One region of the Pseudoalteromonas sp. G5_S1_54_S4 genome, then DNA from elsewhere that is predicted to be linked to it. Evidence: predicted binding sites of a transcription regulator. Region 1 holds the regulator's gene; each other region holds the start of a gene.

Region 1 (2,282 bases):
TGAGCGATATTGAAGATGAGTTTAGTGATCAGTTCTCTGAATCTATGCTTTCTTGTATGGTGGCAATTGGCGCGCAATATTGGCCACACATTCTGCCTGATTATATGCCAAGTGAGCTGCAAAGCTTTCCTAATATCACCCATAGCGATTTTGTGATGAGTGCAAGGCCATGCGATTTATTTGTACAAATCCGCTCAGACAGAGAAGATGTAAACCACCTGTTTGCATTGCAAATATTAAAACTTTTCAACCCTGATGTTGAGCTGGTGGAGCAAATTCGTAATTTTCGTTTTCTAGATGGCCGTGATTTTAATGGTTTTATTTATGCGGGCGATACTCCGCATGGTCGTCAAAAACGGGTAACGGCCCTCGTTAATAAGCCTGATAGCTTTGAAGATCAAGGCAGCTATATTCATGTTCAGCGCTATAAGCATGACTTAACGTTATGGCAGCACTTGTCGTTGCAAGAACAAGAACAAATAATGGGGCGTACTCGTCTCGACAATACCCTAATAAGCCCCGCACTTGAAAGCAGCCATGCAACCCGAAGTGAATTAAAAGATGAACAGGGGCAAGCATTATTACTAAATCAAAGTATGCCTTATGGCGACGTGTATGAGCAGGGGATGTTAATGATTACGTGCTCGGCTAAAGGGGATGCGTTCGAGAAAGTACTCAATAGCCGATTAGGGCAGGGGGAGTATTACGACCATTGGCTTGATTTTACTCAAGCAGATATGGGCTCTGCGTTTTTTGCACCCTCAGTGCGATTTCTAAAGCAGCTATAAAACAAGCCAGTAACGGCTACGTATTAGTATAGCCGTAACAGTGATAACCAAACGAGTTTAAACCGTATCAAACAAAATACGCACACGCTCTAATGTGAGGTCTATTTCTGATACTTTCGCTGGCGCAATAAAAATAGTGTCATCGCCGGCAATTGTTCCTAATACGCCATCTGCTTTACCTAATGAGTCAAGTAAACGGGCAATTAGCTGCGCAGCGCCTGGGCTGGTGCGAATAATAATCATCATTTCGTTATGCATAATGTCAATAACTAACTGGCGTAACGGGCTTTTAGCGGTTGGTACACCCATTTCGGCAGGTAAACAGTACACCATTTCTTGTTTTGCATTGCGGGTACGTACCGCGCCAAACTTACTTAACATCCGCGACACTTTACTTTGGCTAATATTATCAAAGCCTTGTTCTTTTAATGCGTCAACTATTTCGCCTTGTGAGCCAAAATTCTCTTCTTTTAAAAGTGCTTTAAAGGCTTTTACCAATGCTTCTTGTTTGTCTTGTGGTTGCATAGTGTCTAATTATTTATGTTGTCGATACTGCAAATTCTACACAAAAATGCATATTTATGCAGCAGTTGTTTAGGTTTTGCTGCGTTTAAACAGCAAAGTTTACAACTATGGTCGAAAATATAGCTAAAATAGGCAGGATAAATTTGTTTTTAGTCGCTAATTTCTTTATCTTATAAACCACAAATATTTCCTTCCTCAAATCACGGAGAATTCCAATGAAAGTTGCTGTATTAGGTGCTGCAGGTGGTATCGGTCAAGCGTTGTCTTTATTATTAAAAACAGGCTTACCAGCTGGTTCAGAATTATCACTATATGATGTTGCGCCAGTAGTTCCTGGTGTTGCTGTTGACCTTTCTCATATCCCAACAGATGTAAAAGTTGAAGGTTTTGGTGCAGATGCACTAGATAAAGCATTAACAGGTTGTGATATTGTTTTAATCCCAGCGGGTATGCCACGTAAGCCAGGTATGGATCGTGCAGATTTATTTAATGTTAACGCTGGTATCATTAAAACATTAGCAGAAGGCATTGTTGCTAACTGTCCTAAAGCGCTTGTAGGTATTATCACTAACCCAGTTAATGGAACTGTACCGATTGTTGCTGAAGTATTCAAAAAAGCAGGTACTTACGATGCTAAGCGTGTATTTGGTATTACAACACTCGATGTTATCCGTTCTGAAGCGTTTATTGCTGAACTTAAAGGCGTAGACGTAGCAAGTGTTAAAGTACCAGTGATTGGTGGCCACTCAGGCACAACCATTCTACCGTTACTTTCTCAAGTTGAAGGTGTTACTTTCACTGATGAAGAAGTAGCTACACTAACTCCTCGTATCCAAAACGCAGGTACTGAAGTAGTTAATGCTAAAGCGGGCGGTGGTTCTGCAACATTATCTATGGGTGCTGCTGCAGCACGTTTTTGTATGTCTTTAGTTAAAGGCTTACAAGGTGAAGACGTTGTAGATTATGCAT
Region 2 (2,282 bases), on a different contig from region 1:
ATTTCCATCATATCTGCACCGGTTATTGGAAACTCATCAGCAATAGCTGACAAAATATCAAGCGCATGCTGTGGTGTTAATCCATTTTCTTCAGGCGTACCTGTCGCAGAGGCAAATTGCGCATCTAGTGCGTCAATATCAAAGCTTACATACACTTCATCAACCTTGTCGGCCTTTAATTGCGCGATTGTATCGGCAGCAACAGCGGCTGCGCCACGCTCAATAATTTCAGCTGCCCAGTGCTGTTTAACGCCAAAGGTACTTTCCCAATGTGATTTAGGCTTACCACTTGAGCGAATACCAAATTGAATTAAATGATGTGGCGCGGGTAAAAATTCTAAAATATGGGTACACCAAGAGCCAAAACATAAATCGATGCCTAAACGCTCAACCAATAAATCGGTGTGGGCGTCAAAATGAATAATAGCCGTACGCTTACCTTGGCTACGCTTTGCTTTTAAGTACGCTTTTGTCAGCGGGTAACTAATAGAATGATCGCCACCAATGCCAAAAATGCCTTTATCTTGGAATGTTGCATAAAAGCTGTCACATACATCTTCGGTAATAGACAGTGGACTTACGAAATGATCGTTATTGTCATTGCCATAAAGCGCTTTTTGGCAATTGGTAATTGTTGCCTCGTTTAAGTATTTATCGTGTAATAAATGCGGTATTACGCGCACATCACCTAAGTCAAATGAACGACACTGTGTTTGCTGGTCAATTAAAGCTGAACGTAAAAATAAAGGCCCCCAGTTTGCACCGCGTAAAATACCACCACCACAATCAGAGCTAATCCCCAGCATAACCGCTTTGTGGGGTGAGTTAGGTAATTCATTTAGCGAGTCACGCCATAAAGCATCGACATTTTCAGTTTGACCATATAATTTATTTCTGAGTGCTGCTTTGCGTTCTTTTGCCGTATTAACCGTGAATACACCGTCGCCAGGTGCACATAAACAGTGTTCAACTTTATTTTTAAATGCTTGAAATTGTGTGCTCATTGTAAACCCTTTTTCAATCTGAATATCTTGTCTATTATTGAGTAGTTATGCAAAACGACGAACGCTGAATAAATTAAAAATTAATTGTCTGTGGTTATAAAAATCACTGAACGTTGTGTTTTGCGAGGTTAGGTCAGCGGCAAAACAATACAAAAACTACTAACTAACCTTATGAATATAAACAATTTAAAATTTAGCTAACAACTCTTTTGGCTAGCTACTGGTTTGTTCTGAGGTATGAATATAGTGTCTGAGCAAACAAGTCAACTGGCTCATTTTGTTAGTAATTTTAGCCATTGATTGAATATTCAGAGTTGATGAATAAATCAATACGGACATCCGTCCTGTACTTCATTTAGGTTTCTCGTAATCATGTTAAATTGACAACAACTCTTATTAAAAAGGCTTAGTTATGGAAAAGGTATTTCACTTAGGACTGTGTATTGATGATTTAAAAGGTGCAAAACTGGCTATTGTTCCAGGGGATCCAGATCGTGCAGCACGCATTTCACAGTTCTTAGATAATCCAACCTGCCTTGCTCAAACGCGTGAGTTTCACATTTATTTAGGCCAATTAAACGGCCACTCAGTGGTTGTATGTTCAACCGGTATCGGCGGCCCTTCAACGTCAATTGCGGTTGAAGAACTGGCTCAACTTGGCGTACGTAGCTTTCTTCGCATTGGCACAACAGGCGCGATTCAGCCGCACATTAACGAAGGCGATATTTTAATTAGCCAAGCCTCAGTTCGTTTAGATGGCGCGAGTCAGCATTTTGCACCGCTGTGCTACCCTGCTGTTTCTGATTTTTTTGCCACTCAAGCGATGGTAAAAGCCTGTGAAAACCTAAACATCGATTTTCATATCGGTATCACCGCTTCAAGCGATACCTTCTACCCAGGACAAGAGCGTTACGATACGCATTCTGGTTATGTTCCTAAGTCATTACAGGGTAGCTGTGAAGAATGGCAAAAACTAGGCGTGATGAACTACGAAATGGAATCAGCTACTTTATTTACTATGTGTGCCGCTCTTGGCCTACAAGCAGCCTGTGTTGCAGGTGTATTAGTAAATAGAACGCGTCAAGAAATTCCTAACGTAGACCACGGCGAGATTGAGAAAAAATCGGTTGCCGTGGTACTTGAAGCCGCTAAAGTGTTACTTGGCTAATGTTGCGCTAATAACCTCAAGTGTTGGCAAGCCAGTAAAGCTTGCTAACACGGCTTTTGCCACCCCTGATTGGTTTTCATGACCAGCCGTTTCTAATAACGTAACTGATT
Region 3 (2,282 bases), on a different contig from region 1:
TTCCCGTAAAGGCAGGAATGGGTTCATGTAAATCAATAACGCTTACAGCATTAGGGTATTGCTGGTTTATATCGTAGGTTGCATCAAGCACGAGTGCTTGAAGCTCTTGCACGCTTAAACCTGGAAGAGGGCGCATATCAATGTGCATTTCACAGCAGCCACAAATTCGGTTGGCATTGTCACCCCCATGAATATTGCCTAAGTTGAGTGTTGGATAAGGAATTTCAAAGTGGTTTATTGAATATTTATTCTTGAGTTGTTCTTTTAAGATCAGTAATTTTGTAATCACTTTATGCATTACTTCGATGGCATTAAGACCCCGTTCGGGATCAGAGCTATGTCCTGAGCGACCAACGACTCTGATTGCTGTACTCATATGACCTTTATGGGTAAATACGGGGGTCATATCTGTTGGCTCACCAATAATACAGCGACTTGGCTTTAAATTTGGGTGCTTACAAATTTGCTGTGCGCCAGCCATAGTGGTTTCTTCATCGGCGGTCGCTAATATTAAAATAGGTTGAGTTTGTTGCTTTTCATCAAGCTCACTAATAGCTTGCAGTACAAAAGCAAAAAAGCCTTTCATATCAATACTGCCTAAACCATATAATTTGTTATCAAGTTCAGTTAATTTAAATGGGTTTTGATTCCAGCGGCTATCATCAAATGGCACTGTATCGGTGTGCCCCGCAAGCATTAACCCGCCATCGCCTTGTCCGCGTTTTGCTAATAAGTTGTAGCGGCCTTTACCACCTTCTAACTCTATTATTTCACAGGTAAAACCTAAGCTTTCACACCACTGAGCGAGTAGTTCAATAACGCTTTTATTACTCATGCATAAATGATCTTCAATGGCACTGATAGAGGGGGCAGCAATCAATTGCTGGTACATCGAAATAAATGACGGCAGAGACATAAAAAATTCCAAAATAAGTATTCATTTTAATTGCATAACAATATAAAAGTATTTATGATGAATATCAATTCACTTTTTAAGCATAAATATATTAAAGTTACGCCATGAAAATAATACGACGATAGTTATCACTCATAAATTTAATCTGTTTGGCTGGGTTAGACCCTAGTGTAAACAAACAACATGGAATGTGGTCACTAATTTTAGATAAAGAGTAAATAATGAACGTAGTAATTATAGGTGCCAGCGGTTACAGCGGCGCAGAACTGGCTAGCTTAGTAGCAAAACATCCAACGCTTTCACTAACTGGCTGTTATGTATCAGCGCAAAGTTTAGATAAACATAAATTGCTTAGTGAATTGTATCCTGAGCATTTAGGGTTACTTGATTTACCTTTGCAGCCACTAAATGAACATGCACTTGCTGATATCACTCATTCAGCAGATTACGTTTGTCTGTGCACCGATCATAAAGTAAGTGTGGATTTAGCGCCTCAGTTTTTAGCGATGGGCAAAAAGGTATTTGACCTTTCTGGTGGCTATCGTCTTGCAAGTAATGATGATTACGTTACTTATTATGGCTTTGAACACCAACATCCAGAACTACTTAATCAAGCGGCTTATGGTCTTGCTGAATGGAATAGTAAAGCCATTACTGATGCTCAGTTAATTGCTGTTGCTGGCTGCTATCCAACGGCTGCATTAAATGCATTAAAGCCTCTGCAACAAGCGTGCTTGTTGAGTGATGAAAAAATTATTATTAATGCGGTTTCTGGCGTAACTGGCGCAGGGCGAAAAGCCAGCATCGGTACGCATTTTTGTGAGGTATCACTTGCTGCTTATGGTTTGTTTAACCATCGTCATGGGCCTGAAATACAGCAGCATCTTGGCCATAACGTACTATTTACCCCTCATTTAGGTAATTTTCCTCGCGGTATTTTAGAAACCATTTATGTACAGCTAAAACCGGGTGTGACTAGTGAGCAAGTAACTAAAGCGTATCAAGTATTAGCGGATGAGCCGTTAATTCGATTGCTTGGTGGCAAAATTCCCTCAATTAAAGGGGTAGCAAAACAACCCTATGTTGATATTGCATGGCAGCAGCAAGACTCACAATTAATAGTGATGGCAGCGATTGACAATTTACTAAAAGGGGCGGCTGGTCAGGCTCTGCAATGTATTAATTTGTCAATGGGTTTGCCTCACACTACAGGTTTAGTAGGAGCGTTTAAATGAGCAGTAAAACGTGGGTGATTAAACTCGGTGGCGCAGTACTCAATACTGAAAATGCCGCTAAAGCGCTTTTTGAGGTTCTTAATGAGCAACATGATGCACAATTTGTCATTGTTCATGGCGGTGGCTCATTA

What was found. Region 1 encodes ArgR, which controls arginine synthesis, uptake and breakdown. Its sites were predicted from a motif close to ANTGAATANNTATTCANT; they were not measured.
Region 2: ACTRWE_RS08635 (arginase family protein) is a predicted target of ArgR. The motif match lies at 1,041-1,058, and genes of this name have one in related genera.
Region 3: argC (N-acetyl-gamma-glutamyl-phosphate reductase) is a predicted target of ArgR. The motif match lies at 973-990, and genes of this name have one in related genera.

The regions. Positions count from the first base shown of each region.
Region 1 is NZ_JBQKUL010000016.1:56,625-58,906, forward strand. Features, by position in the region: gene ACTRWE_RS08405 (Dyp-type peroxidase) at 1-788, shown strand, start outside; gene argR (transcriptional regulator ArgR) at 846-1,313, opposite strand; gene mdh (malate dehydrogenase) at 1,529-2,282, shown strand, end outside.
Region 2 is NZ_JBQKUL010000017.1:38,692-40,973, forward strand. Features, by position in the region: gene ACTRWE_RS08635 (arginase family protein) at 1-1,004, opposite strand, end outside; gene udp (uridine phosphorylase) at 1,417-2,172, shown strand; gene cdd (cytidine deaminase) at 2,161-2,282, opposite strand, start outside.
Region 3 is NZ_JBQKUL010000006.1:91,867-94,148, reverse strand. Features, by position in the region: gene argE (acetylornithine deacetylase) at 1-916, opposite strand, end outside; gene argC (N-acetyl-gamma-glutamyl-phosphate reductase) at 1,138-2,151, shown strand; gene argB (acetylglutamate kinase) at 2,148-2,282, shown strand, end outside.